DNA from 3 places in the Streptomyces sp. NPDC057854 genome. Region 3 is predicted to be linked to each of the others. Evidence: riboswitches for the same ligand, from Rfam matches in the RefSeq annotation. Region 3 holds a riboswitch; each other region holds the start of a gene.
The links. A riboswitch is a leader RNA that binds a small molecule or an ion and turns the genes downstream of it on or off. The one in region 3 is predicted to bind thiamine pyrophosphate.
Positions count from the first base shown of each region.

Region 1 (9,750 bases), on a different contig from region 3:
GCGGCGTACTGCTGCGGGGCACCGGTGGCGCCGTAGTCGTAGCCCGGCTGCTGCTGTTCGTAAGCGGGGGCGGCGTAGGCGTCGTACGCGGGGGCGGCCGGGTCGGCGGGCGCGTAGCCGCCGGTGCCGTAGCCGGAGGTGTCGTAGGTCCCGGTGGCGTAGGCGGCGGTGTCGTAGCCGTCGTAGCCGGGGGTCTGCGCCGCCGGGTCCTGCTGTCCGCCGCCGTAGACGCCGTACTGGCCGGTGTCCTCGGGCAGCGGCTGCGGCTCGAAGACGGAGGTGGGCTCGTCGCCCGCGCGCAGTTCCTCGGCGCCGGGGCCGGGGGCGTGTGCCGCGGCGGGGTCCTCGTACGCGAGGCCGGTGACCTCCAGGGTGGGGCCGGCGCCGGTGGCCGGGCCGGCCTTGCGGCGGCGGCTGGCGCCGGGGTTGCCGCCGATGGCCCAGCCGGTGGAGAAGCCGCGGCGGAAGGAGAGGGTGACGAAGGTCTGGCCGACGGCGAAGGCGACCGCGCCGGCGATGATCACCGCCACCGACGGCAGCAGGACGCCGGCGACCACGCCGAGGAAGCCGCAGAAGGCGAGGACCCGCCAGCGCAGCCGCGCCTTGTACTGGAGCAGCACTTCGCCCAGCAGCCAGAGCGCCACCAGGCCGAACGCGATGTAGAGGACCGTCCACCCCATTGCCCCGCCGCCCCTCTCTACGGCCACCGCCGCGGGTCAGGGGCGGGTACGACCGGTCAGGACTGCTGGTGCAGTCCGAGATTCTCGTAGATCTCGAGCGTCGCGGTGGAGCTGTTGAGCGTGATGAAGTGCAGGCCGGGGACACCCTCGTCCAGCAGACGCGCGCAGAACTCCGTCGCGAACTCGATACCGATGGAGCGTACAGCGGCGGGATCGTCCTTGACCGCGAGGATGCGTTCTTTCACATCGGCGGGGAAGGCGGCGTTGCTCAGCTGGGGCAGCCGGTCGAGGGTCCTGGCGGTGACGACGGGCATGACCTCGGGGATGATCGGGGTCTCGCAGCCCGCCTTCTCGACGCTGTCGCGGAGCCGCAGGTAGTTCTCCGGGTCGAAGAACATCTGGGTGATCGCGTAGTCGGCGCCGGCCCGGCACTTGTCGACGAAGTGGCGGATGTCGGTGTCCCAGTCGGCGGAGCGCGGGTGCATCTCGGGGAAGGCGGCTACGCCGACGCAGAAGTCGCCGGACTCCTTGATGAGCCGGACCAGGTCGGCGGCGTACCGGACGCCCTCGGGGTGCTCGACCCAGTCGCCCAGCGGGTCGCCCGGCGGGTCGCCGCGGAGCGCGAGCATGTTGCGGATGCCGGCGTCGGCGTACTGGCCGAGGACGTTCCGCAGTTCGGCGACCGAGTGGTCGACGGCGGTGAGGTGGGCGACCGGGGTGAGGGTGGTGTCCGAGGCGATCTTCTGGGTGGCCTTGACGGTGCCGCCGCGGGTGGAGCCGCCGGCGCCGTAGGTCACGGAGACGAAGCTGGGGCCGACGGCCTCGACGCGGCGCATGGCGTTCCAGAGGACCTGCTCGCCCTTGGGCGTCCGGGGGGCGTAGAACTCGAAGGAGTACGACGTGCCGGAGGCGAGGATCTCGCGGACCGTGCGGGCGCGGTCCGTACGGACGGAAGCGGTTCCAAGGGCCATACGGGCAGGTTAGACGGGGTCCAGGCAGGCGCGGAAACCGCGTCCGAGGACTGGACAGCTTTTCGGACACCGGTACGACGGGGCCGCGCGGGCCCCGCCGGGCTCCGTCAGGCGCCGGACCGCTCCCGGACGCGCTTGGCGAGGGCGGCGGTGGCCTCGGCCGGGTCGTCGGCCTCGGTGATCGCGCGGACGACGACGATCCGGCGGGCGCCGGCGTCCAGCACCTGGTCCAGGTTGTCCGCGTCGATCCCGCCGATGGCGAACCAGGGGCGGTCCTGGGCGAGCCCCGCCGCGTACCGCACGAGGTCCAGGCCGGGGGCGTACCGCCCGGGCTTGGTGGGGGTGGGCCAGCAGGGGCCGGTGCAGAAGTAGTCGGTGCCGGGCTCGGCGGCGGCCGCGGCCACCTCGGACTCGGCGTGGCAGGAGCGGCCGATCAGCACCTCGTCGCCGAGGATCGCGCGGGCGGCGGGGACGGGCAGGTCGCCCTGGCCGAGGTGGAGGACGTCGGAGCCGATGGCGTGGGCGACGTCGGCCCGGTCGTTCACGGCGAGGAGCGTGCCGTGCCGGCGGCAGGCGTCGGCGAGGACCGCCAGGTGCTCCAGCTCCTCGGCGGCCTCCATGCCCTTGTCGCGCAGCTGGACGATGTCGACGCCGGAGGAGAGCACGGCGTCGAGGAAGGCGGGCAGGTCGCCCTGGCGCTTCCGGGCGTCGGTGCACAGGTAGAGCCGGGCGTCGGCGAGCCGCTCGCGAGGCGTGGGCATGGTGGTTCCCCCCGTCGGGTGGTGCCGGTGCCGCGGCGCGGGGCCGGGGCACCGGCGGTGCTGGTTCGGCGTGTCAGACGGCGAGCGCCTGGGCGCGGCGCTTCACCTCCGTGCCGCGATTCTCGCGGAGCGCCTGCGCGGGGGTGCCGGGCAGGGTCGGGTCCGCGGTGAAGAGCCACTCCAGCATCTCCGCGTCGGAGAAGCCGTCGTCCCTGAGGAGCGTCAGGGTGCCGGACAGGCCCTTGACGACCCTGTCCTCCTGGATGAAGGCGGCGGGCACCTGGAGCGCGTTGTTCTCGCCGCGGCGGACGGCGATCAGCTGGCCCTCCTTCACCAGCTGCCGCACCCGCGTCACCTCGACGCCGAGCATCTCGGCGATGTCGGGGAGGTGGAGCCACTCGGGGACGAGAGCATCGATGTTTGCGTCAATCTCGGTCACGGGACAAGCCTGCCATCCGGGGCCGACAGCCGGTAGTCGGGCCCGTCCCGCCGCCTCCGTCCGGGGGGTGCCAGGGGGGTGCTAGCGGACCGCGGACTTGAGCGGGACGGCCGGGTCGGCGGCGCGCCCGGGGTCGACGGGGGTGCCCGCCTCGATGAGCTTGCGGCCCTGGGCGAGGTCGCGGGGGCGGCCGACCGCGAGGAGGGCGACCGGCACGCCGTCGCGCAGCCACAGCACCGACCAGGAGGGGCCGGAGGAGTCGCCGCGCCGGACCAGGGTGTCGGCGCCCGCGTGGTGGCCCGCGTACTGGACGAAGCGGCCGAACTGCTCGGACCAGAAGTACGGGACGGGGTCGTACGGGTCGGGCGTGCCGCCGTCGGAGCCGGTGATGTCGGCGGCGACCGTGCGGGGGCCCTGGAGGGCGTTGTCCCAGTGGTGGACGAGGAGCCGTTCGCCGTAGCGGGCGGAGGGGAAGGAGGCGCAGTCGCCGACCGCGTACACGTCGGGCAGCGAGGTGCGCAGCCGGTCGTCGGCGGTGACGGCGCCGCTCGGGTCGAGGGCGATGCCGGAGCCGGCGAGCCAGGCGGTGGCGGGGCGGGCGCCGATGCCGACGACGACGGCGTCGGCGGGCAGTTCGCGGCCGTCGGCGAGGACGACGGCGCCGGGCCGGACGGTCTCCACGCGCGCGTGGGTGAGGAGTTCGGCGCCGCTCTCGGCGTACCAGCCGGCCATGGCGACGGCGACCTCGTCGGGCAGGGCGCCGGCGAGCGGGAGCGGGGCGGCCTCGACGACGGTGACGGCGCAGCCGGCCTCGCGGGCGGCGGTGGTGAACTCGGCGCCGATCCAGCCGGCGCCGACCACGACGACGGGGCCGCCGCCGGCGAGGACGGGGCCGAGGCGGACGGCGTCGTCGAGGGTGCGCAGCAGGTGGACGCCGGGGACTCCCTCGGCGCCGGGGAGGGTGAGCGGGTGGGCGCCGGTGGCGAGGACCAGGGTGTCGTACGGGACGGGTCCGGCCTCGGTGTCGAGGGTGCGGTCGGCGGGGCGGAGGCCGGTGACGTCGACGCCGAGGCGGAGGTCGACGCCGAGGGACTCGAAGTCGATGTCGAAGGCGGAGTGCTCGGCCTTGCCGAGGAGGACGGCCTTGGAGAGCGGGGGCCGGTCGTAGGGCTGGTGGGGTTCGGCGCCGATGAGGGTGACGGGCCCTTCGAAGCCCTGCTCGCGCAGGGCGACGGCGGTCTGCACGCCCGCCATGCCCGCGCCGACGATCACGACGTGCCGCTGGGTCTGCTTCTGCTCGCTCACCCGTCCACCTTACGCACCTGACGAAACGTCAGAAAGGGAGGTGCCCTGTGGCGCACCGCCGCCGGGGGCTAGGGTGGCGGGCAGACACCACTCGCGGGAGCCCGGACGCACCGGGCTGAGAGGGAGGCTGACCGGCCTCCGACCGTACGAACCTGATCCGGGTCATGCCGGCGAAGGGAGGGGCGGGAACGCCCATGCGTCCATCCGACACCACCGACCGCACCACCGACGTCCTCGTGGTCGGGGGCGGCATCATCGGCCTGGTCACGGCGTGGCGGGCGGCCCTGCGCGGGCTGCGCGTCGCGCTCGTCGACCCCGATCCGGGCGGCGGCGCCGCGCGGGTCGCGGCCGGCATGCTCGCCGCCGTCACCGAACTCCACTACGGCGAGGAGACCCTGCTCGGGCTCAACCTCGCCTCCGCCGCGCGCTACCCGGCGTTCGTGGCCGAGCTGGAGGAGGCCACCGGCCTCGACGTGGGCTACCGCGCCTGCGGCACCCTCGCCGTCGCGCTCGACGCCGACGACCGGGCCCACCTGCGCGAGCTCCACGCCCTCCAGACCCGCTGCGGGCTCGCCTCCGAGTGGCTGAGCGGCCGGGACTGCCGCCGCCTGGAGCCCATGCTGGCGCCCGGGGTGCGCGGCGGGCTCCGGGTCGACGGCGACCACCAGGTGGACCCGCGCCGGCTGGCCGCCGCGCTGCTCACCGCCTGCGAGCGGGCCGGGGTGGTCCTCCACCGGGCGCGCGCGGAACGGCTCACCGTGACCGGCGACCGGGCGCGCGGGGTCGTCCTCGGCGACGGCACCGCGCTGGCCGCCGGGCAGACCGTCCTCGCCGCGGGCAGCCTCAGCGGCCGGCTCGCCGGCGTGCCGGAGGCGGTCCTGCCGCCGGTCCGCCCGGTGAAGGGCCAGGTCCTGCGGCTGCGGATCCCCGCCGCGTACGCCCCCTTCCTCTCCCGCACCGTCCGGGCCGTGGTCCGCGGCAGCCACGTCTACCTGGTGCCGCGCGAGAACGGCGAGCTGGTGATCGGCGCCACCAGCGAGGAGCTGGGCTGGGACACCACGGTGACCGCGGGCGGGGTGTACGAACTCCTCCGCGACGCCCACGAGCTGGTCCCCGGCCTCACCGAGCTGCCGCTCACCGAGACCCTGGCCGGGCTGCGCCCCGGCTCCCCCGACAACGCGCCGCTGCTCGGGCCGAGCGCCCTGCCCGGCCTCCTCCTGGCCACCGGCCACTACCGCAACGGCGTCCTCCTCACCCCCGTCACCGGCGACGTCATGGCGGAGGCGCTCGCCACCGGCGTCCTCCCCGCCGAGGCCCGCCCCTTCTCCCCCCGCCGCTTCCCCACCGCTCGCCCCGTACCTCAGGAGCAGCCCGCATGAACGTGTCCGTGAACGGCGAGCCGCGCGCGCTCGCCGCCCCCGTCTCCCTGGCCTCCCTGGTCGCCACCCTCACCACCGCCCCCGCCGGGGTCGCCGCCGCCGTCAACGAGGCCGTGGTGCCGCGCGGCGAGTGGGCGACGACGCTGCTCGCCGACGGCGACCGGGTCGAGGTCCTGACCGCGGTGCAGGGGGGCTGAGCGCGATGTCCGACGACGTGTTCGTCCTCGGCGGTACGGAGTTCTCCTCGCGGCTCGTCATGGGCACCGGCGGCGCCCCCAGCCTGGACGTCCTGGAGCGCGCCCTGGTGGCCAGCGGCACCGAGCTCACCACCGTCGCCATGCGCCGCCTCGACCCGACCGTGCAGGGCTCGGTCCTCTCCGTCCTGGACCGGCTCGGCATCCGCGTGCTGCCGAACACGGCCGGCTGCTACACGGCGGGCGAGGCCGTCCTCACCGCGCGGCTGGCGCGGGAGGCGCTGGGCACCGACTGGATCAAGCTGGAGGTGGTCGCCGACGAGCGGACCCTCCTCCCGGACGCGGTGGAGCTCCTGGACGCCGCCGAGACCCTGGTCGACGACGGCTTCACCGTCCTGCCGTACACCAACGACGACCCGGTGCTGGCCCGGAAGCTGGAGGACGTGGGCTGCGCGGCGATCATGCCGCTGGGCTCCCCCATCGGCTCCGGGCTCGGCATCCGCAACCCGCACAACTTCGAGCTGATCGTGGAGCGGGCCGGCGTCCCGGTGATCCTCGACGCCGGCGCGGGCACCGCCTCGGACGCGGCGCTCGCGATGGAGCTGGGCTGCGCGGCGGTGATGCTCGCCTCGGCGGTGACCCGGGCGCAGGAGCCGGTGCTGATGGCGGCGGCGATGCGGCACGCGGTCGAGGCGGGCCGGCTGGCCCGCCGCGCGGGCCGGATCCCCCGCCGGCACTTCGCGGAGGCGTCCTCGCCGGCGGAGGGCCTCGCCCGGCTGGACCCGGAGCGCCCCGCGTTCTGACCCGGGGCCGGGGCGGCGGGCGCGGGGTACGTCACAAGCGTGCTGCGGTCGGGGGCCGGGCGGCGGGGGGACCGCGTACCGGCTCGTAGACTCGACGCCGTGGACACGACCCTTCAGGACCCCCTCGTCGGGCGGCTGCTCGACGGCCGCTACCGCGTCGACGCGCGCATCGCCGTCGGCGGGATGGCCACGGTCTACCGGGCCGTCGACACCCGCCTCGACCGCGTCCTCGCGCTCAAGGTGATGCACCCGGCGCTGGCGGCCGACGCCGTCTTCGTCGAGCGGTTCATCCGCGAGGCGAAGTCCGTCGCCCGCCTCGCGCACCCGAACGTGGTCGCCGTCTTCGACCAGGGCGCCGAGGGCGCGTACGTCTACCTGGCGATGGAGTACGTCTCCGGCTGCACCCTGCGCGACGTGCTCCGCGAGCGCGGCGCCCTCCAGCCTCGCGCCGCCCTGGACGTCCTGGAGCCGGTGCTCGCCGCGCTGGGCGCCGCGCACCGGGCCGGGTTCGTGCACCGGGACATGAAGCCGGAGAACGTGCTGATAGGGGACGACGGCCGGGTCAAGGTCGCCGACTTCGGGCTGGTCCGCTCCGTCGGCTCGGCGACCGCGACCACCGGCTCGGTCCTCGGCACCGTCTCGTACCTCGCCCCCGAGCAGATCGAGCACGGCACCGCCGACACCCGCGCCGACGTGTACGCCTGCGGCGTCGTCCTGTACGAGATGCTGACCGGCGCCAAGCCGCACTCCGGCGACACCCCCGCCCAGGTCCTCTACCGGCACCTGAACACCGACGTGCCGGCCCCGTCCGCCGCCGTGCCGGGGCTGCCGCTTGAACTCGACGAGCTGGTCGCCGCCGCGACCGCCCGCACCCCCGACGTCCGCCCGCACGACGCCGTCGCGCTCCTCGCCCTGGCCCGGGAGGCGCGGGCCGCGCTCACCGAGGAGCAGCTGGACGCGGTGCCGCCGGGGGCGCGCGCCGGGCAGCGGGACACCGGCGACGACCGCACCAGCGTGATCGCCCGCGCGGTGCCGTCCGCCGAGCCCGCCGACCCGCACGAGGTGCTGCACACCAGCCGTCTCGACACCCCGGAGCCGCCGCCGGCCGCCCGGCCGCGCCGGACCTTCCGCAGGCCGCCGAACGGCCCGCTCCTGATCATCGCCGGCGTGCTGCTCGCCCTGGGCCTCGGCACCGGCGTCTGGTACATCAACGCCGGCCAGTTCACCCGCGTCCCCGCCGTCCTCGGCCAGACCGAGCGGGCGGCGGCGGACCGGCTCGCCGACGCCGGCCTGGAGCTGGGCACGACGAAGCGCGCCTTCAGCGACGTGTACGAGCGCGGCACGGTGATGGGCGTCGACCCGGCGCCCGGCGAGCGGGTCCGCAACCACACCACCGTCACCCTGACCCTGTCCCGGGGCCCGGAGATCGTGAAGGTGCCCAACCTGCGGAACAAGCCGCTGGACGAGGCCCGGCGGATCCTCACCGAGCAGGGCCTCGCGCCCGGCGTCGTCACCAGCAGGTTCAGCACGACCGTCGCCCAGGGCGCGGTCATCGGCACCGACCCGGAGCCGGGCACCGAGCGCGCGCCGGACTCGGCCGTCGCGCTGGTGGTCAGCAAGGGCGCCCCGGTCGACGTCCCCGACGTGACCGGCGAGACCGTCGCCGACGCCACCGCCACCCTCCAGGAGGCCGGGCTCAAGGTGTCCGTGGCCCCGGAGCGGGTGCACTCCCCCGAGGACGCGGGCGCGGTCGCCGCGCAGTCCCTCGCCGAGGGCAGCCGGGCCGCGAAGGGCGACGCGATCACCCTGACCGTCTCCAAGGGCCCGCGCCAGGTCGAGGTCCCCGACGTCGTCGGCATGACGACCGGGGAGGCCCGCGAGGCGCTGGAGGCCGCCGGCTTCGACGTGAAGGTGGAGAAGAGCTTCCCCTTCCTCGGTGACGAGGTCACGGGCCAGTCCGTCGAGGGCGGCGAGACCGCCCCCGAGGGCTCCACCGTCGCCATCACCATCAAGGGAATCTGAGACACCCATGCGCAACCCCGTCGGCGGCCACGTCCCCGTGGCCGGCGGACTCGCCACCACCGGCCTCGGCTACGCCCGCGAGCTGGGCGCCGAGACCGTCCAGGTCTTCGTCGCCAACCCGCGCGGCTGGGCCACCCCCACCGGCAACCCCGCCCAGGACGAGCGGTTCCGCGCGGAGTGCGCCGCCGAGTCGCTGTCGGCCTGGGTGCACGCCCCGTACCTGATCAACTTCGGCTCCCACACCGAGGCCACGGTCGACCGGTCGGTGGAGTCGCTGCGGCACTCGCTGCGGCGCGGCCGGGAGATCGGCGCCCGGGGCGTGGTCGTCCACACCGGCTCGGCGACCGGCGGCCGCCCCCGCGCGGAGGCGCTGGCGCAGGTACGGGAGCGGATGCTGCCGCTGCTCGACGAGCTGACGCACGAGGACGACCCGTACCTGCTCCTGGAGTCCACGGCCGGCCAGGGTTCGTCGCTCTGCTCCCGCGCGGAGGACTTCGGCCCGTACTTCGACGCGCTCGACCACCACCCGAAGCTGGGGATCTGCCTCGACACGTGCCACATCTTCGCCGCCGGCCACGACCTGGCGGAGCCGGGCGGGGCGGTACGGACGCTGGACGAGCTGGTCGCCACGGTCGGCGAGGGCCGGCTGCGGCTGATCCACGCCAACGACTCCAAGGACGTCGCCGGCGCGCACAAGGACCGGCACGCCAACATCGGCGTCGGCCACATCGGCCAGGAGGCGTTCCGGCAGCTGCTGCGGCACCCGGCCACCGAGGGGGTGCCGCTGGTCATCGAGACCCCGGGCGGCAAGGAGGGGCACGCCGCCGACATCGAGCTGCTGAAGAAGCTCCGGGACTGACGGGCCCGGGACCGCCCCTGCATGACACGTACCCCGCGGGGGTATGCGCCTCCTTGGGACAGGAACCGCGCCCGAGGTTGGGAGCCCCTCATGGAGCACCAGACGACGCACCACCCTCACCACCCCGAAGGCCACGCCGGTCACGGGGCCTCCTGGGGCACGGCGGCGAAGGCCACCCTCCACTGCCTGACCGGCTGCGCCGTCGGCGAGGTCCTGGGCATGGTCATCGGCACCGCGCTCGGCTGGGGCAACGCCCCCACCATGGTTCTGGCGATCGTCCTCGCGTTCTTCTTCGGCTACTCGCTCACGCTGTGGGCCGTCACGCGGGCCGGCCTGG
Region 1 is NZ_JBHVMF010000010.1:81,925-91,674, reverse strand. Features, by position in the region: gene ACFVQZ_RS16610 (hypothetical protein) at 1-680, opposite strand, end outside; gene metF (methylenetetrahydrofolate reductase [NAD(P)H]) at 737-1,651, opposite strand; gene thiE (thiamine phosphate synthase) at 1,759-2,412, opposite strand; gene ACFVQZ_RS16595 (helix-turn-helix domain-containing protein) at 2,486-2,851, opposite strand; gene ACFVQZ_RS16590 (NAD(P)/FAD-dependent oxidoreductase) at 2,933-4,156, opposite strand; TPP riboswitch at 4,240-4,353, shown strand; gene thiO (glycine oxidase ThiO) at 4,351-5,535, shown strand; gene thiS (sulfur carrier protein ThiS) at 5,532-5,732, shown strand; gene ACFVQZ_RS16575 (thiazole synthase) at 5,738-6,532, shown strand; gene pknB (Stk1 family PASTA domain-containing Ser/Thr kinase) at 6,632-8,554, shown strand; gene ACFVQZ_RS16565 (deoxyribonuclease IV) at 8,562-9,413, shown strand; gene ACFVQZ_RS16560 (DUF4396 domain-containing protein) at 9,504-9,750, shown strand, end outside.
Region 1: another riboswitch for thiamine pyrophosphate. It lies ahead of thiO (glycine oxidase ThiO); the one in region 3 lies ahead of ACFVQZ_RS10345 (thiamine ABC transporter substrate binding subunit).

Region 2 (9,750 bases), on a different contig from region 3:
GGTGAAGTGGGTGGTGATACCCGCTCTGGTCCTGCTCGTCTTCGGCGGATTCATCACCAGCGTCCTCACCTTCGTCATCAGCCTGCTGTTCAAGGTGCTGCTGTTCGTCGCCCTCGTGGCCGGACTCATCTACGCCGTACGGAAGTTCGGCGGCCCGAAGAAGTCGGACCGCGACTGGTAGCACAAGCTACTCATCGGTATTCGGCGACGGCCGGGCGTTAGCCCGGCAGGGGGAACGCGCTGGTGGAAACGGGGTGGGGGGCGAGGGCGAGCCACTAGAGTGACAGATCTCCGCCGAGTCGGGGCCTACGGGCGTAGATCTCCGGCAGACCAGCGGTTTCCCGCTCGTCCCTGAAGGGTCCGGTCCGTCCGGGCCCTCGGTGTCCCAGGTCGGCGGGAGCGCGGGGGCGGCCCCCGCGAGCGGGTGCGTGCATCCGTTGTCACGCCTGGGGGTGAACCTTTGGCCATGGCTACGCAGACAGCTGCGCCGACCCTGATCGCCTCGGTGCAGCGGGCGCTGAGACTCCTGGAGGCCGTGGCCTCCCACCCGGACGGCGCCCCCGCCAAGCAGCTCGCCCGGGAGACGGGCCTTCCGCTGCCCACGACGTACCACCTCCTCCGCACCCTGACGCACGAGGGCTATCTGCTCCGCGACAAGGGTGCTTTCTATCTGGGGGAGGCAGCCGCCCGGCTGGCCGGCGGCGGGGCTGTGCAGAATCGTCGCACCAAGATCGAGGACTCCCTCGCCCACTGGCGGGACGAGATCGGTGTGCCGGTGTACTTCGCCCTCTACCGCGACGGCGAGATCGAGCTCGTCTCCGTCGCGGACACCCCCAACTCCCCCGCCGTCGAGGAATGGGCGGATTTCCGGGAGACCGGGCACGCGCACGCGATCGGGCAGTGCCTGCTCAGTCAACTCGATCTGAAAAGTCGTCAAGACCACCTCGACCGCTACCCGGTCACGCCCATCACTCCGTATACGGTGCGTAACCGCCAGGCGCTTTTGGAGCGTTTGGGTGGTTTGGGGCGAATGGAGCCCCTGGTGGAGCGCCAGGAATATGCGCTCGGCACGGTTTGCGCGGCCATCCCCATCACGGCGGGTTCCGCAGCGGCCACTCTGGCCATTTCTCTCCCGCTTCACCAGGAAGAACGGTTGCTCCCAGCAGTCGAGCGGCTACGTACCGAGATCGGAAGCCTCTTCAGTTCGCTCGCCTTCTCTATCAGTATCTGAAAAATCACTCCTTGTGATCTGCTAGCGCGTACAGCACGATTGCGTCAAGAGGGCCACGGGGGATCATTCCTGGCCGTTTCGGTCACAGCTTTCAGCAGCTGTGTTTACACAACTGCTCCATCTACTGCGGGGTACATGATGCGAGAGTCGGTTCAGGCAGAGGTCCTGATGAGCTTCCTCGTTTCGGAGGAGCTCTCCTTCAAGATCCCAGTTGAACTGCGCTACGAGACCCGGGATCCCTACGCGGTGCGGATGACCTTCCACCTTCCCGGAGACGCGCCCGTGACCTGGGCGTTCGGCAGGGAGCTGCTGCTCGACGGGATCAACCGCCCGAGCGGCGACGGCGACGTCCACATCGCCCCGACGGACCCCGAGGGCCTGTCGGACGTCTCCATCCGGCTCCAGGTGGGCGGCGACCGCGCCCTCTTCCGCGCCAGCGCCCCGCCGCTCGTCGCCTTCCTCGACCGCACGGACAAGCTGGTCCCGCTCGGTCAGGAACAGACACTGGGCGACTTCGAGGACAGCCTGGAGGCCGCGCTCGGCCGGATCCTTGCCGAGGAGAGCGCCGGTCCGGCCTGAACCCGGCGCTCCCCTCCGTACGGATCCGGCACGCTCGCGTACGGCCTGCGGTTCCGGCCGACCCTCCCGCTGACGGGCCGACGGCCGGCGGCTGCGGCGTTCGTGCCGTACGGCCGCCGCGCGGGCGTCACTTGGCGCGGCGGCGGCGTCCGCCGCGGGCCGGTGTGCGGGCGGCGGATTCCCCCGCCGGGCGGTCGGCGGACACGACCAGCGCGGCCAGCGCCGTCGTGACCGGCACCGAGGCGACCAGACCGATCGAGCCGACCAGGGTGCGGACGATCTCCTCCGCCACCAGCTCGCTGTTGGCCACCGTCCCCATGCTGCTCTGCGCGATGGTGAAGAGCAGCAGCAGCGGGAGCGCGGCACCGGCGTAGGCCAGGACCAGGGTGTTGACCACCGAGGCGATGTGGTCGCGGCCGATCCGGATCCCGGCCCGGTAGAGCGCGCGCGGACCCATGCGGGGATCGGCCTGGTGCAGTTCCCAGACCGCGGAGGTCTGGGTGACCGTCACGTCGTCCAGGACGCCGAGCGAACCGATGATCACACCCGCGAGCAGCAGACCGGACATGTCGATCCCCGGGTAGAGACCGTGGATGAGCCCGGTGTAGTCGTCGGTGTTGCCGCTCAGCGAGGCCCAGCCGATGAAGAAGGACCCGAGCAGTCCGATCAGCAGCAGCGAGATCAGCGTGCCCAGCACCGCGACCGACGTACGGGCCGACAGCCCGTGGCACAAGTAGAGCGCGAGCAGCATGATCGCGCTCGATCCGACCACCGCCACGATCAGCGGGTTCGAACCCTCCAGGATCGCGGGCAGGATGAAGAGCGTCAGCACCACGAAGCTCACCGCGAGCGCGATCAGCGCCATCACGCCGCGCAGCCGGCCGACGAGCACGACCGCGAGCGCGAAGATGCCGGCGAGGACCGCCATCGGCACCTTGCGGTTCACGTCGGTCACCGAGTACTGCAGGTCCTTCGGGGCGTCGGGGGCGTAGGCGACGACCACGCCCTGGCCCTCGTCCAGTTGGCGCGGGGCGTCCGGCTGCACGATCTCGGTGAACGTACGGCCCTGGTCCGGACCGCTCGTGACCTCGATCGTCGCCTTCTCGCACTGGCCCTGCTGCCCGTTGACCGCCTCGCGGCCCTGCGGGGTGGTGGTGTCGCCGGTGGGCGGCACCTGTGCGGCGTTCACGTCCTTGCAGTCGACCTGCTCGACCGCCACGACCTTGCCCTGTTCGGTCTGCCGGTCGAAGCCGACGCCGGTCCGCTCGTGCGCGGGCGTCCCCCCGGGCCAGAGCACGACGAGACCGACGACCACGGCGGTGGCGAACGGGATGAGCACGGCCGCGATGACTCTGCGCAGATGGCGGGAGACGGGCGCGGCGGGGCCGTGGCTGTGCGTGTGGCCGTGCCCGAGACCGGCGCCCTGGCCGGGACCGGCACCGTGACCGTGCTCATGGCCAGGCCCGTGCCCGTGCCCGTTCTCGGGCCCGTGTCCGTGCTCGGGGCCGTGGCCGTGGCCGTGCGGATCGGGGGACTGCTGCGAGGAAGTCACCGACCGATCATCGCAAGAACGACGGGGGCCCACTGTTCAGCACGCCCGGGAGGACGCTAGCGTGGTGGCACCTTTGCACACGCGGGAGCTCGGAGCACCGGGCTGAGAGGGCGCTGATCACCGTACGCGCGTACTGACGACGTACGTACGGGAGGAGGCTGCGCCGACCGCCGAACCTGTTACCGGGTAATGCCGGCGTAGGGAGATCAGGTCTCATGACCCTTCAGGATGCACGCACGCCTGCCACCAGCCAGGACGAGCGCAAGCCGGGCTGGCACAAGGGATACGTCGAGGGCTCCCGCCCCGACATCCGGGTGCCGGTCCGCCAGGTGCACCTCACCAACGGCAAGGACGTGACGCTGTACGACACGTCCGGTCCGTACACCGACCCGGCGGTCGACACCGACGTCCGCCGGGGACTGCCCCCGCTGCGCGAGAACTGGATCATCGCGCGCGGCGACACCGAGGAGTACGCGGGCCGCCCCGTCCGCCCCGAGGACGACGGCATCAAGCACACCTCGCCGCGCGGCGGCGGGCTGAAGAACCTCGACGCGGTCTTCCCCGGCCGCCCCCGGCTGCCCCGCCGGGGCCGCGCCGGGCAGGCCGTGACCCAGCTCGCGTACGCCCGCCGGGGCGAGATCACCCCGGAGATGGAGTACGTGGCGATCCGGGAGAACGTCTCCCCGGAGGTCGTCCGCGAGGAGATCGCGGCCGGGCGCGCGGTGCTGCCGGCCAACGTCAACCACCCGGAGATCGAGCCGATGATCATCGGCAAGCGGTTCCTGGTGAAGGTCAACGCCAACATCGGCAACTCCGCCGTCACCTCCTCCATCGAGGAGGAGGTGGAGAAGATGACGTGGGCGACCCGCTGGGGCGCCGACACGGTCATGGACCTGTCCACCGGCCGCAACATCCACACCACCCGCGAGTGGGTGCTGCGCAACTCCCCCGTGCCGATCGGCACCGTGCCGCTCTACCAGGCCCTGGAGAAGGTCGACGGCAAGGCCGAGGAGCTGACCTGGGAGATCTACAAGGACACGGTCATCGAGCAGGCCGAGCAGGGCGTGGACTACATGACCGTGCACGCCGGCGTGCTCCTGCCGTACGTGCCGCTCACCGCGCGCCGCAAGACCGGCATCGTCTCGCGCGGCGGCTCGATCATGGCGGCCTGGTGTCTCGCGCACCACAAGGAGAACTTCCTCTACACGCACTTCGAGGAGCTCTGCGAGATCCTGGCGGCGTACGACGTCACCTACTCGCTCGGTGACGGGCTGCGCCCCGGCTCGATAGCGGACGCCAACGACGACGCCCAGTTCGCGGAGCTGCGCACGCTCGGCGAGCTGAACACGATCGCCAAGCGCCACCACGTGCAGACGATGATCGAGGGCCCGGGCCACGTCCCGATGCACAAGATCAAGGAGAACATCGACCTCCAGCAGGAGATCTGCGAGGAGGCGCCGTTCTACACGCTCGGCCCGCTGACCACGGACGTCGCGCCCGCGTACGACCACATCACCTCCGGCATCGGCGCCGCGATGATCGCCTGGTGGGGCACGGCGATGCTCTGCTACGTCACGCCCAAGGAGCACCTGGGCCTGCCGAACCGCGACGACGTGAAGACCGGTGTCATCACGTACAAGATCGCGGCGCACGCGGCGGACCTGGCGAAGGGCCACCCGGGCGCGCAGGAGTGGGACGACGCGCTCTCCGACGCGCGCTTCGAGTTCCGCTGGGAGGACCAGTTCAACCTGGCCCTCGACCCGGACACCGCCCGCGAGTTCCACGACGAGACGCTGCCGGCGGAGCCCGCGAAGACGGCCCACTTCTGCTCGATGTGCGGCCCGAAGTTCTGCTCGATGAAGATCTCGCAGGACATCCGCCGGGAGCACGGCGGTGATCTGAAGGCGGACGAGATCGAGGCCGGCATGGCCGAGAAGTCCGCCGAGTTCGCGGCCTCGGGCAACCGGGTCTACCTGCCGCTGGCGGACTGACCCCGGAAACGGGAGACAACGGGCGGGTTCCGAGCCTCCACGGGTTCGGGACCCGCCCGTCGTCAGTGGTCGGGGTCGGGGTCGGTGGCCGTGAGGGCGGCGTGGAGGAAGGGGATGACGCCGCGTTCCAGGAGGGCGTGGCGCCAGGCGGCGCGGGCGCGGGTGAGTTCGTCGTCGGGGGCGCCGGTGTCGGCGGGGCTGTTGCGGAGGGCGGTGCGGAGCAGGCCGGCGCCCGCGCCGAGGAGGCCGGCGGCGGCGAGGGCGCCGAAGACCAGGCCGGCGGTGAGCAGGGTGGTGCCGAGGGCGGCTGTCGGGGCGAGCAGCCGGACGGCGGCGCCGACCAGCAGGAAGATCGCGGCGGCCGTGCCGGCGAGGACGGGGACGAGGACGGTGAGGACGGCGACGGCGCCCGGGGACTCGTCGGGCGCGGCGGGCCGGGGGCGGTTGGACGCGGCGCGGTGCTGCTCGCGGACCTTCACGAAGTGCTCGTACTCGCTCGCCGCGGCCGTGGTGATCAGCGCTGTCGCGTTCAGGGCCATGGCGCGCAGCTGGGCGGCCGTCAGCCGGGTGCCGGTTCCGGCGAGTTCCGGCCGTTCCGGTGCGGTGCGCAGTGCGTCGTCGAGGACGCGCTCGTACTCGGCGCGGTCCTCGGTCAGCAGGTGCGGAGCCACGTTCATGTGCATCCCCCGATGCGCGGTGGGCCGGGACCGGCCGTGGCGCACGGGCGGTCCGGGCGGAAGCGGAGGAGAGCCTGCCTACCTGGGGAGACCGATGGTAGGGCCGTGACCGGGCGCGCTGACAGGGGGTTTCCGGAAATCGCCTGCCGCGGATGCGGGGGGTGAGGGTCAGTCCCCCAGGGGGAGTTGGACCACCAGCAGCTTTCCGGCCATGGTGACGCCGCCGTCCATGGCGATGGCCAGCCCGTCGGCGTAGACGTGCGGGCCGTCGACGGCCGGGCGGGACTCCTCCTCGCCGTCCTCCGTGCCGACCTGGCCGAGGAGGTACGGGATGGGACTGTGGCCGTGCACGACGCGCGAGCCGCCGTAGGTGCCGAGCAGCTCCTGGACGGCCTGGGGGCCGGCCTCGTCGCGGAAGGCGAAGCGCTTGGTGAACTTCCGGAAGAGGTCCCAGACCTCGTCGGCGTCGTTGCGCCGCAGGATCTCGTGGACGGTGTCGTTGACGTCCTCGATGGTCTGGCCGTAGTCGAGGTACGCGGTGGTGTCCGAGTGCAGCAGCAGGTGGTCGTCCTCGCGGACGACGGCGTCGAGCCGGGACATCCACTGGAGGTGCACGTCCTGGAGGCGGTCCATGTCGTGCTTCTGCCCGCCGTTGAGCAGCCAGGCGGCCTGGAAGGTGGCGGTGCCCGCCCCGGAGTTGACCGGGGTGTCGCCGAAGCGCTTGGCGCCGATGAGGAGCAGTTCGTGGTTGCCCATGAGGGCCTTGCAGTAGCCGCCGGCGGCGGCGGCCTCGGCGGAGAGCCGCATGACGAGGTCGATGACGCCGATGCCGTCGGGACCGCGGTCGGTGAAGTCGCCGAGGAACCACAGCCGGGCGTTGCCCGCGGCCCAGCCGCCGTTCTCGTCGACGAGGCCCTGGGCGCGCAAGGCGTCGACGAGTTCGTCCAGGTAGCCGTGGACGTCGCCGACGACGTACAGCGGACCGGGGCCGTCCCCGGCGGGCGCGGGCGCCGGTGCGGCGGCCGGGGCGACGGGGACCTGGACGGTGTCGCCGCGCTGGATGACCGGGAGGTCGCGCTCGGTGGGGGTGTAGCCGTCCGGGAACGCGTCGGGGTAGCCGTCGCCGGGGTGCACCGCGGTCACGGTGACGCCGGACTTCCCGTACGGCGCCGGAGCGGGGCCGGCGTACCCGGAGGGCTCGGGGCGCGCCGGCGGCTCGGGGTACGCGGTGGGTTCGGGGCGCGGGCGCGGGTCGGCGTACGGGGGCGGTTCCGGGTGCGCGACGGGTTCCGGGTGCGTCGGGGGGGCTGTCTGGCGGGTGGCCGGGGCGGGGAAGCCGGCCGGTTCCGGGAACGTCGCCGGGCGGGTGCCCAGGTGGAGGGTCGGGTCCGCGGGCGCGGCGGCGGCGGGCGCGGCGGGCGGCTCGGCCGCGTGGCCCTGGACCGGCACGCGGGCGTACGGGGGTACGCGGAAGTCACGCAATGTCGCCGTGCGCTCCACGGGATCCTGCCCGGCCCCCTGAGTCATCGACCCCTCCACCACCGTCGCGATGCCCTGCACATCGCGGACCGGCCTGGTCGGGGTGGTCCGCGGTGTCGTGCGCCCATCATAGGAATGAGGGTCCGCCTGTGTGACGCACCAGGGGTGGTGAATCCGGGTTCGCTCCGGGTTCACCGGTTGTTTCGCCCGAATTGAGAAGGTCCAGTCCAGGGTCGGGTCCGGCGGGGTGGCCGGTTTCGGCGTCTCCGCCCACGGGCAGGGGGCGGGACGACGGCTCACTCGTTCTGTTTCCAGGGCGTACGTGGTCGCTGGCGTGCTGTCGTGCGTCCGGCCGCTCTTTCGGCGCGGCCGGAGTCCGGCGGGGTGCCGTCAGTCCTTCGCGGGCGAGCGCGGCGGGCTGACCGTCGTCCGCGGCGAGCGGCGCTGGGAGGAGGTGCGGACGATGAGTTCGGTCGGTATCACCTGCTCGACCGGACCGTCGCTCTCGATCCCCTCGATGGCGTCGATGAGGAGCTGGACGACGGCGGTGCCGATGCGGCGCGGTTTGAGCGAGAGCGTGGTGACGGGCGGTTCGGTGGTGGCGTACACGGTGGACTCGCTGCAGCACACGATGAGCAGGTCGTCGGGGACGCGCAGGCCGTAGCGGCGGGCGGCTGCGAGGAGGTCGGTGCCGTTGGGGTCGAAGAGGCCGTAGACGGCGTCGGGCCGGTCCGGGCGGGCGAGCAGCCGGTCGGCCGCGACGGCGCCCGCGCACGGATCGTGCGCCGGGTATGCCTCGTAGACGGGGTCCTGTCCGACCCGCTCGCACCAGTTGAGGTAGGCGGTGGTGGAGAGGCGGGTGTAGGTGTCGGTGGTGGTGCCGGTGAGGAGGCCGATGCGGCGGGCGCCGGCGTCGGCGAGGTGGTCGAGGAGGTCGAGGACGGCGGCCTCGTGGTCGTTGTCGACCCAGGCGGTCACCGGGAGCGTGCCGGCGGGGCGTCCGTCGGAGACGACGGGGAGGCCCTGGCGGACGAGCTCGGTGACGACGGGGTCGTGGTCGGAGGGGTCGATGACGACGGTGCCGTCGAGGGCGACGTTCGACCAGACGTCATGGCGTGAGGTCGCGGGGAGGATGACGAGGGCGTAGCCGCGGGCGAGCGCGGCCGACGTGGCGGCCCTGGCCATCTCCGCGAAGTAGGCGAACTCCGTGAAGGTGAAAGGTTCATCCCCGTAGGTGGTCACGGTCAGGCCGATGAGTCCCGACTTGCCGGTGCGGAGCGTGCGGGCCGCCGCGGAGGGGCGGTAGCCCAGCCGGTCGGCGACCTCGCGGACGTGCCGGCGGGTGGCGTCCGGGAGTCGGCCCTTGCCGTTGAGCGCGTCGGAGACAGTCGTGATGGAGACCCCGGCGGCGGCGGCCACGTCCCGGATCCCTGCCCGGCCCTGTCGGCTTCCCCGGGTCTGTGCCCTGGTCACCTGGTGCTTCCCTGCTGCTGTCATGGCGAGCCGATAGTAGGGCGACGGGGGGTGGGGGAGACGGCCGCATATGCGGGCGTTGACAGGCACGTTTCTGCAAGGTCATGACACGTCAGAATCCCTTACTTCCAAGGTAGTTGGGGGATTCTGCATAGGAGTCGATGCCCTGCGGTGGGATGGGCCTGGCCTGGGGGCGAGGTCTCGAAGAGGTCTCAACTCACCTCTACGGGGGATGCGCGCCACGGCGCTCGCCACCGGCGCGCGCCACCCATGCGCGCGCCCCTTCGGGCGGGGAGGACCGCCGGGCGGGTTTTCCACAGCGTTGCCGGGCTGTTGTCCACAGCCCATTCGCAGCGAGCGGGAATCCTCATAAAGTGAGGAGCATTGGCGGTACGGACGGTCGAGGAGGCCACCTGTGAGCGAGACCAGCGGGACGAGCAAGCCCACCCCGAAGCTGCGCGCCGAGCTGGACGGCGTTCCCACCTACAAGCCGGGCAAGCCGGCCGCCGCGGGCGGCCCGGTCGCCTTCAAGCTGTCCTCGAACGAGAACCCCTACCCGCCGCTGCCGGGCGTGATGGAGAGCGCGCTGGCCGCCGCGGCGTCCTTCAACCGCTACCCGGACATGGCCTGCACGGAGCTGTCGGCGGAGCTGGCCGACCGCTTCGGCGTCCCGGTCTCCCACATCGCCACCGGCACCGGCTCGGTCGGCGTCGCCCAGTCGCTGCTCCAGGCGACCTCGGGCCCGGGTGACGAGGTGATCTACGCCTG
Region 2 is NZ_JBHVMF010000025.1:78,876-88,625, forward strand. Features, by position in the region: gene ACFVQZ_RS29870 (DUF5326 family protein) at 1-181, shown strand, start outside; gene ACFVQZ_RS29875 (IclR family transcriptional regulator) at 467-1,231, shown strand; gene ACFVQZ_RS29880 (SsgA family sporulation/cell division regulator) at 1,370-1,810, shown strand; gene ACFVQZ_RS29885 (YibE/F family protein) at 1,938-3,362, opposite strand; TPP riboswitch at 3,434-3,584, shown strand; gene thiC (phosphomethylpyrimidine synthase ThiC) at 3,578-5,353, shown strand; gene ACFVQZ_RS29895 (hypothetical protein) at 5,416-6,030, opposite strand; gene ACFVQZ_RS29900 (metallophosphoesterase) at 6,199-7,557, opposite strand; gene ACFVQZ_RS29905 (LacI family DNA-binding transcriptional regulator) at 7,900-9,006, opposite strand; gene hisC (histidinol-phosphate transaminase) at 9,398-9,750, shown strand, end outside.
Region 2: another riboswitch for thiamine pyrophosphate. It lies ahead of thiC (phosphomethylpyrimidine synthase ThiC); the one in region 3 lies ahead of ACFVQZ_RS10345 (thiamine ABC transporter substrate binding subunit).

Region 3 (9,750 bases):
GGACGCCGCGCGCGCCCTGCTGTCCGAGGGCGGGACGGAGGCCCTGACCTTCCCCGCGCTCGCCGAGCGCACCGGCCTCGCGCGCTCGTCCGTCTACGAGTACTTCCGCTCCCGCGCCGCCGTCGTCGAGGAGCTGTGCGCGGTCGACTTCCCCGTCTGGGCCGCCGAGGTCGAGCGGGCCATGGCCGCCGCCGACACCCCCGAGGCCAAGGTCGCCGCCTATGTGCGCACCCAGCTGGAACTCGTCGGCGACCGCCGCCACCGCGCCGTCGTCGCCATCTCCGCCGGTGAACTCGACGACGGCGCCCGCGAGAAGATCCGCGCCGCCCACGGCGGCCTCGTCGCGATGGTCGTCGAGGCCCTCGCCGGTCTCGGCATGACCGAACCCCGCCTCGGCGCCATGCTCCTCCAGGGCGTCGTCGACGCCGCCGTCCGCCGTATCGAGCTCGGTGCGGCGGAGGACCCCGGCAGCATCGCCGAGGCCGCCGTCGCCATGGCCCTCCACGGCGTCACGGGCCCGCGTCCCTGACCGGCAGCAGCCGCGACCGGGGCCGGGCCGTCAGCAGCAGCGGGTCCAGGTAGTCCCGGCCGCGCAGCAGTCCCCAGTGCAGGCAGGACGCCGCGCAGTGCGTGCCGGGGGCGACCTCGGCGATCGGGGTCCCCGCGGCGACCCGGTCGCCCCGGCGGGCCAGCGGGACCACCGGCGAGAAGGTGGTCCGCAGCGGGGGAGCGCCCGTCCCCGCGAGGGTGAGCGTGACCACCCCACGGCCGCCCACCGGACCCGCGAAGGTCACCGTCCCGGCGGCCGGGGCGCGCACCACGGTGCCCGGCGGAGCGGCGAGATCGACCCCGCGGTGCCCCGCTGCGTACGGGCCGGGCGGCGGGTGCCAGCCGCGCAGGACCTCGGGGGCCGGCGGGCCCACCGGCCAGAGCAGGGCGAGGACGAGGAAGACGGTCGTGAGCTGCATGGGACGAGCCTTCCCGGGCGGCGCGGCCCCGGCGGCCCGCGCCGATTTCTGTGGACAGGCCGGGACCTGTGGACAGCGTCGTCACCCGGCGCTCCCGGGGTCCCGTACACTTCCTATGGCGACCCGGGTCACCGGGTCGACTTCGCACGCCCCGCCACCCCGCTCCTGGAGCACGGTGGCAGCGCCTTTCGGTCCTTCGTGGCACGGCGCGCCGGGGCGTCAGGAACACAACCGAGAAACTCAAGGAGATACGGCCATGGCCGTCGTCACGATGCGGGAGCTGCTGGAGAGCGGCGTCCACTTCGGTCACCAGACCCGTCGCTGGAACCCGAAGATGAAGCGCTTCATCTTCACCGAGCGCAACGGCATCTACATCATCGACCTGCTCCAGTCGCTGTCGTACATCGACCGCGCCTACGAGTTCGTCAAGGAGACGGTGGCCCACGGCGGCTCCGTCATGTTCGTCGGTACGAAGAAGCAGGCCCAGGAGGCCATCGCCGAGCAGGCGACCCGCGTCGGCATGCCGTACGTCAACCAGCGCTGGCTGGGCGGCATGCTCACCAACTTCTCGACCGTCTACAAGCGTCTGCAGCGCCTCAAGGAGCTCGAGCAGATCGACTTCGAGGACGTCGCGGCCTCGGGTCTCACCAAGAAGGAGCTCCTGGTCCTCTCGCGCGAGAAGGCCAAGCTGGAGAAGACCCTCGGTGGCATCCGCGAGATGCAGAAGGTGCCGAGCGCCGTCTGGATCGTCGACACCAAGAAGGAGCACATCGCCGTCGGCGAGGCTCGCAAGCTCAACATCCCGGTCGTCGCGATCCTCGACACCAACTGCGACCCCGACGAGGTCGACTACAAGATCCCGGGCAACGACGACGCGATCCGCTCCGTCACCCTGCTCACCCGCGTGATCGCCGACGCCGTCGCCGAGGGCCTCATCGCCCGCTCCGGCGCCGCGACCGGTGACTCGAAGCCGGGCGAGAAGGCCGCCGGCGAGCCGCTCGCCGAGTGGGAGCGCGACCTGCTCGAGGGTGAGAAGAAGGCCGACGAGCCGGCCGCCGCCGAGGCGCCCGCCGCCGAGGCCCCCGCTGCCGAGGCCGAGGCCCCGGCCGCCGAGCAGGCCTGACCCTTCCGCACTCCGGAACACCTCGGAGGTGACGGCGGGGGCTCACGAAGCCCCCGCCGTCCCGCCGCAGATCTTCGTAGATCTTTCTGACTTCGAGAGAGAAACAGACTCATGGCGAACTACACCGCCGCTGACGTCAAGAAGCTCCGTGAGCTCACCGGCGCCGGCATGATGGACTGCAAGAAGGCCCTCGAAGAGGCCGACGGCGACGTCGACAAGGCCGTCGAGGCCCTGCGCATCAAGGGCCAGAAGGGTGTCGCCAAGCGCGAGGGCCGCTCCGCCGAGAACGGCGCCGTGGTCTCCCTCATCGCCGACGACAACACCTCCGGCGTCCTCGTCGAGCTGAAGTGCGAGACGGACTTCGTCGCCAAGGGTGACAAGTTCCTCGCCGTGGCCGACGCCCTCGCCGCCCACGTCGCCGCCACCAAGCCGGCCGACATCGAGGCGCTCCTCGCCTCCGAGATCGAGCCCGGCAAGACCGTGCAGGCCTTCGTGGACGAGGCCAACGCCAACCTCGGCGAGAAGATCGTCCTCGACCGCTTCGCCGCGTACGCCGACGGCTACGTCTCCGCGTACATGCACCGCACCATGCCCGACCTCCCGCCGCAGATCGGTGTCCTCGTCGAGTTCGACAAGGAGAACGCCGAGGTCGCCAAGGGTGTCGCGCAGCACATCGCCGCCTTCGCGCCGAAGTACCTCACCCGTGAGGACGTCCCGGCCGAGGTCGTCGAGTCCGAGCGCCGCATCGCCGAGGAGACCACCCGCGCCGAGGGCAAGCCCGAGGCCGCGATCGCCAAGATCGTCGAGGGTCGCGTCAACGGCTTCTTCAAGGACGCCACGCTGCTCGGCCAGCCGTACGCCCTGGACAACAAGAAGTCCGTCCAGCAGGTCCTCACCGAGGCCGGTGTCACCCTGAAGCGCTTCACCCGCATCAAGGTCGGCATCTGAGTCCGTTCGCCCACACGCGACGGACACCGGACCCGGGTAGGGTCTGAGACAGTCGGACCGCCCCGCGCGGCACGACCGCAGATGTGACGAGGAGGCCATTGCCGCACGGGAAACCCACGAGGGACCCAGGCAATGGCCTTCTTCGTATGTGCACGAGGAGATCTCCATGAATCAGGGCGCCGTACAGGGCGACGACCACAAAAGCGGCAAGAAGCTCGGCCGCTACATGCTGAAGCTGTCCGGGGAGGCGTTCTCCGGCGGTACCGGTCTCGGTGTCGACCCCGACGTCGTGCACGCCATCGCGCGTGAGATCGCGGCCGTCGTCCGGGACGGAGCCCAGATCGCGATCGTGATCGGCGGCGGCAACTTCTTCCGCGGCGCCGAGCTCCAGCAGCGCGGCATGGACCGGGCCCGCTCCGACTACATGGGCATGCTCGGCACCGTGATGAACTGCCTCGCCCTCCAGGACTTCCTGGAGAAGGAGGGCATCGACTCGCGCGTCCAGACGGCCATCACCATGGGCCAGGTCGCCGAGCCGTACATCCCGCTGCGCGCCGTGCGCCACCTGGAGAAGGGGCGCGTGGTGATCTTCGGCGCCGGCATGGGCATGCCGTACTTCTCCACCGACACGACCGCCGCCCAGCGGGCCCTGGAGATCGACGCCGAGGCCCTCCTCATGGGCAAGAACGGCGTGGACGGCGTCTACGACTCCGACCCGAGGACCAACCCGAACGCGGTCAAGTTCGACGCCCTGGAGTACAGCGAGGTCATCACCCGCGACCTCAAGGTCGCCGATGCCACCGCCATCACGCTGTGCCGCGACAACAAGCTCCCGATCCTCGTCTTCGAACTGCTCGCCGAGGGCAATATCGCGCGCGCCGTGACGGGTGAGAAGATCGGCACACTCGTGAGCGACCAGGGCACCCGGGCCTGAGCCCGACCGCATACGGGAACCGCCCCGCACGGGGCTGGACGACAGCCCTGCCGGTCGTACACCGTGCAGGACACAACGCGACGACACGCAGGAGCAAGTGGTGATCGAAGAGACCCTCCTCGAGGCCGAGGAGAAGATGGAGAAGGCCGTCGTGGTCGCCAAGGAGGACTTCGCCGCGATCCGCACCGGCCGTGCGCACCCGGCGATGTTCAACAAGATCGTGGCGGACTACTACGGCGCCCTCACCCCCATCAACCAGCTGGCCTCGTTCTCGGTGCCGGAGCCGCGCATGGCCGTGGTGACCCCGTTCGACAAGAGCGCGCTGCGCAACATCGAGCAGGCCATCCGCGACTCGGACCTCGGCGTCAACCCGAGCAACGACGGCAACATCATCCGGGTGGTCTTCCCGGAGCTCACCGAGGAGCGCCGCCGCGACTACATCAAGGTCGCCAAGGGCAAGGCCGAGGACTCCAAGATCTCGATCCGCTCGGTGCGCCGCAAGGCCAAGGAGACCATCGACAAGTTCGTCAAGGACGGCGAGGTCGGCGAGGACGAGGGCCGCCGCGCCGAGAAGGAGCTCGACGACACCACCGCGAAGTACGTGGCGCAGGTGGACGAGCTGCTGAAGCACAAGGAAGCCGAGCTCCTCGAGGTCTGATGAACGACTCATCCTGGGGGGCGCCGGCGGCCGGTTCAGGTCTCGGCGGACCCGACCAGGGGCCTGCCCCGGCGGGTCCCGCCCACGATCGGCACCAGGCGGCGCAGACTCGCCCCATGCCCATCGTGCCCGACGTACCCGCCGGCGGATTCCAGGACGGACACGGACGGGGGGCCGCTCACACGGGCGGTCCCCTGTTCCGTGACGAGACTCCGCACGAGCACCCGCAGGAGCCCATGCCCGGCCCGGTCCCGCCTCCTCCGCCGTCCCCGGCCCGCGCGCCGCGGCAGAAGAAGAGCGCGGGCCGCGACCTGGGCGCGGCCATAGGGGTCGGCGTCGGTCTCGGGGCCGTGATCATCGCGTCGCTGTTCATCTGGAAGCCGGCGTTCGTCGGCGTGATAGCGGTCGCCGTGGTCGTCGGTCTCTGGGAGCTGACCTCCCGGCTCCAGGAGCGCAAGGCGATCAAGGCGCCGCTGGTGCCGCTCGCGGTCGGCGGCGCGGCCATGGTCGTCGCCGGGTATGTACGGGGCCCCGAGGGCGCCTGGGTCTCGATGGCCCTCACGGCGCTCGCGGTGCTCGTCTGGCGCATGACGGAGCCCCCCGAGGGCTACCTGAAGGACGTCACGGCGGGCGTCTTCGCCGCGTTCTACGTGCCGTTCCTGGCGACCTTCGTGGCGCTGCTGCTCACCGCCGACGACGGGCCGTGGCGGGTGCTGACCTTCCTGCTGCTCACGGTGGTCAGCGACACCGGGGCGTACGCGGTCGGCTGGCGCTTCGGCAAGCACAAGCTGGCGCCCCGGATCAGCCCCGGCAAGACCCGCGAGGGCCTGTTCGGCGCGGTGGCCTTCGCGATGGCGGCCGGCGCGCTGTGCATGGAGTTCCTGATCGACGGCGGCACCTGGTGGCAGGGCCTGCTCCTCGGCCTGGCGGTGGCGGCGAGCGCGACGCTCGGCGACCTCGGCGAGTCGATGATCAAGCGGGACCTCGGCATCAAGGATATGGGGACGCTGCTCCCCGGCCACGGAGGCATCATGGACCGCCTGGACTCGCTGCTGCCGACGGCGCCGGTGGTGTGGCTGCTGCTCGCGCTGTTCGTGGGCACGGGCTGAGCCGTGCCCGTGCTCTTCGCCGGAACGGGTTGACGGGCAGCGGGGTACTCTGGAAGGGCTCGGGGCGTGTGCCCCGGGCCCTTCGTCGTCCTCGCCGCCGCGGGGACGGTCCAGTGAGGTCGCTCCGGCACCGCAGTGCCGTGCTCCCCGCCGCCGCGGGACGTCCGACCTCGTGCCTGTTTGAGGAGAGACGCCGTCGTGGCTCGTCCGCTGCCCGGAGAACTCACTTTCGTCGCCCCGCGCGGAGCCAAGAAGCCGCCGCGGCACCTCGCCGACCTGACGCCCGCGGAGCGGAAGGAGGCCGTCGCCGCGATCGGCGAGAAGCCGTTCCGCGCCAAGCAGCTGTCGACGCACTACTTCTCGCGTTACGCGCACGACCCCGCCGCCTGGACCGACATCCCGGCCGCCGCGCGGGAGAAGCTGGCCGGCGAGCTGCTGCCCGACCTGATGTCGGTGGTCCGGCACATCTCGTGCGACGACGACACCACCCGCAAGACGCTGTGGCGGCTGCACGACGGCACGCTCGTCGAGTCGGTGCTCATGCGCTACCCGGACCGGGTGACCATGTGCATCTCCTCGCAGGCCGGCTGCGGCATGAACTGCCCGTTCTGCGCCACCGGCCAGGCCGGCCTCGACCGGAACCTGTCGACTGCCGAGATCGTGCACCAGATCGTCGACGGCATGCGCGCCCTGCGCGACGGCGAGGTGCCCGGCGGGCCCGCGCGGCTCTCCAACATCGTCTTCATGGGCATGGGTGAGCCGCTCGCCAACTACAAGCGGGTCGTCGGCGCCATCCGCCGCCTCACCGACCCCGAGCCCGACGGCCTCGGCCTCTCCCAGCGGGGCATCACCGTCTCCACCGTCGGCCTGGTGCCGGCCATGCTGCGCTTCGCCGACGAGGGCTTCAAGTGCCGGCTCGCGGTCTCGCTGCACGCCCCCGACGACGAGCTGCGGGACACCCTGGTGCCGGTGAACACCCGCTGGAAGGTCCGGGAGGTGCTGGACGCGGCCTGGGAGTACGCCGAGAAGTCCGGGCGCCGGATCTCCATCGAGTACGCCCTCATCCGGGACATCAACGACCAGGCCTGGCGCGGCGACCTGCTGGGCAGGCTCCTCAAGGGCAAGCGGGTCCACGTCAACCTGATCCCGCTCAACCCGACGCCCGGCTCGAAGTGGACCGCGTCCCGCCCCGAGGACGAGAAGGCGTTCGTCGAGGCCATCGCCCGGCACGGCGTGCCGGTGACCGTCCGCGACACCCGCGGACAGGAGATCGACGGCGCCTGTGGACAGCTGGCGGCGGCCGAGCGCTGACCTTGTACCCTGTGCTCGAACACATCTGCATATTCCGACAGGGGAGCGCCACAGCGCTGAGAGTGCGGTGACCGTAGACCGCAGACCCTCTGAACCTCGCCCGGGTCATTCCGGGTAGGAAGTTCGGTCGTAACTCGAGCTGTTGCGCCCTGCCCGCGTCCGGTCCCCGGCCGCGGGCAGGGCCGCGTCTCTTCCTGGTCCCACCCAGGAGGAAGTACCACGATGCACATCAGGAAGGCCGCCGCCGTCGCGCTGGCCGCGGCGCTCGGCGCCACGAGCCTCGCCGCCTGCTCCACCGAGGACGTCCGCGAAGCCGCGGGCAAGTCCGGGTCGCCGGCGCCGAAGACCGTGACCCTCGTCAGCCACGACTCCTTCAACGCCTCCAAGGAGGTGCTGGCCGAGTTCACGAAGCGGACCGGCTTCACCGTCAAGGTGCTGAAGGCCGGCGACGCGGGCGAGGCCGTCAACAAGGAGATCCTGACCAAGGGCTCCCCGCAGGGCGACGTCTTCTTCGGCGTCGACAACACCCTGCTCTCCCGCGCCGTCGACAATGGCATCTTCGTGGAGTACGAGGCGAAGGGCGCCGACCGGATCCCGGACGCCCTCAAGCTCGACAAGCGCGTCACCCCGGTCGACACCGGCGACATCTGCGTCAACTACGACAAGAAGTACTTCGCCGACAAGAAGCTGGCGCCGCCGCAGACCTTCGCCGACCTGGCGAAGCCGGCGTACAAGGACCTCCTCGTGGTGGAGAACCCCGAGCGGTCCTCCCCGGGCCTCGGCTTCCTCCTCGGCACGATCGCGGAGTACGGCGACGACGGCTGGCAGGACTACTGGTCGAAGCTGAAGGCCAACGGCGTGAAGACCGTCGACAGCTGGGAGCTCGCCTACAACCAGGAGTTCTCCGGTTCGGCCGGCGGCAAGGAGGCCAAGGGCGACCGCCCGCTGGTCGTCTCCTACGCCTCCAGCCCGCCGGTCGAGGTGCTGTACGCCGACCCGCAGCCCAAGGAGGCACCCACCGGGGTGTCCGCCGGCACCTGCTTCCGGCAGATCGAGTTCGCGGGCCTGCTGAACGGCGCGAAGAACCCCGAGGGCGGCAAGGCGCTGATCGACTTCCTGGTCTCGAAGACGTTCCAGGACGACATGCCGCTCCAGATGTTCGTCAACCCGGTCGTGAAGGACGCCACCCTGCCGGAGCTGTTCACGCAGCACGGCGTGGTGATCGACAAGCCGGAGACGATGGCCCCCGAGAAGATCGCCGAGAAGCGCGAGGCGTGGATCCAGCAGTGGTCGTCGCTCCTCAGGTGACGCGCGACCGGCGGGGGAGCGCGGCGCGGCTGGGCCTGATGGTCCTGCCCGTCGCGTTCTTCGCCGTCTTCTTCGCGTGGCCGGTCGTGTCGATCGTCGAGCGCGGGCTGCGGCCGGACGGCGTCTGGGACCCGGGCGCGCTCGGAGCGACCCTGAGCCGGCCGGACATCCTCGACGTGCTCGGCTTCACCGTCTGGCAGGCCGCCGCCTCCACCGGGCTGACGCTGCTGGTGGCGCTGCCGGGGGCGTACGTCTTCGCCCGCTTCGACTTCCCCGGCAAGAACGCGCTGCGGGCCGTCGTCACCGTGCCGTTCGTGCTGCCCACGGTGCTGGTCGGCACCGCGTTCCTGGCGCTGGTGGGACGGGGCGGGTTCACCGACGCGCTGTGGGGGCTGCGGCTCGACACCACGGTGTGGGCGATCCTCCTCGCGCACGTCTTCTTCAACTACGCGGTCGTCGTGCGGACCGTCGGCGGGCTGTGGGCGCAGCTCGACCCGCGCCAGGAGGAGGCCGCGCGGGTGCTCGGCGCCTCGCGGTGGACGGCGTGGCGGACGGTCACGCTGCCCGCGCTGGCGCCGGCGGTGTCGGCGGCGGCGCTGATGGTCTTCCTCTTCACCTTCACCTCGTTCGGCGTCGTGCAGATCCTCGGCGGGGACGCGTACACGACGCTGGAGGCGGAGATCTACCGGCAGACGGCCCGGCTGCTCGACCTGCGGACGGCGGCCGTGCTGACCCTGACGCAGTTCGCGGCCGTCGGCGCGATCCTCGCCGTGCACGCGCGGACGGTACGGCGCCGGGAGACGGCGCTCCGGCTGGTCGCCGCGGAGTCGACCGCGCGCCGGCCGCGCGGCGCCGGGCAGTGGGCGCTGCTCGGCGCGGTGCTGCTGTCGGTGGTGCTGCTGATCCTGCTGCCGCTCGGGGTGCTGGTGGAGCGTTCCTTCGCCACGCCGGAGGGGTACGGGCTCCGCTACTACCGGGCGCTCGGCTCGCTCGACGAGGCCGGCACGTTCCTGGTGCCGCCGCTGGAGGCGGTCGGGAACTCGCTGCGGTACGCGGTCGCCGCCACGGCCATCGCCGTGGTTATCGGCGGGCTCGCGGCGGCGGCGCTCACCCGGCGGGCCGGGCGGCTGGTGCGGGGCTTCGACGCGCTGCTGATGCTGCCGCTCGGGGTGTCGGCGGTCACCGTCGGCTTCGGCTTCCTCATCACGCTGGACGAGCCGCCGTTCGACCTGCGGGCCAGCTGGATCCTCGTCCCGCTCGCGCAGGCGCTGGTCGGGGTGCCGTTCGTGGTGCGGACCATGCTGCCGGTGCTGCGGGCGGTGGACCAGCGACTGCGGGAGGCGGCGGCGGTGCTCGGGGCGTCGCCGTGGCGGGCCTGGCGGGAGGTGGAC
Region 3 is NZ_JBHVMF010000005.1:193,339-203,088, forward strand. Features, by position in the region: gene ACFVQZ_RS10305 (TetR/AcrR family transcriptional regulator) at 1-529, shown strand, start outside; gene ACFVQZ_RS10310 (M23 family metallopeptidase) at 510-968, opposite strand; gene rpsB (30S ribosomal protein S2) at 1,225-2,091, shown strand; gene tsf (translation elongation factor Ts) at 2,203-3,039, shown strand; gene pyrH (UMP kinase) at 3,206-3,973, shown strand; gene frr (ribosome recycling factor) at 4,074-4,631, shown strand; gene ACFVQZ_RS10335 (phosphatidate cytidylyltransferase) at 4,631-5,740, shown strand; gene rlmN (23S rRNA (adenine(2503)-C(2))-methyltransferase RlmN) at 5,939-7,051, shown strand; TPP riboswitch at 7,081-7,190, shown strand; gene ACFVQZ_RS10345 (thiamine ABC transporter substrate binding subunit) at 7,274-8,359, shown strand; gene ACFVQZ_RS10350 (iron ABC transporter permease) at 8,398-9,750, shown strand, end outside.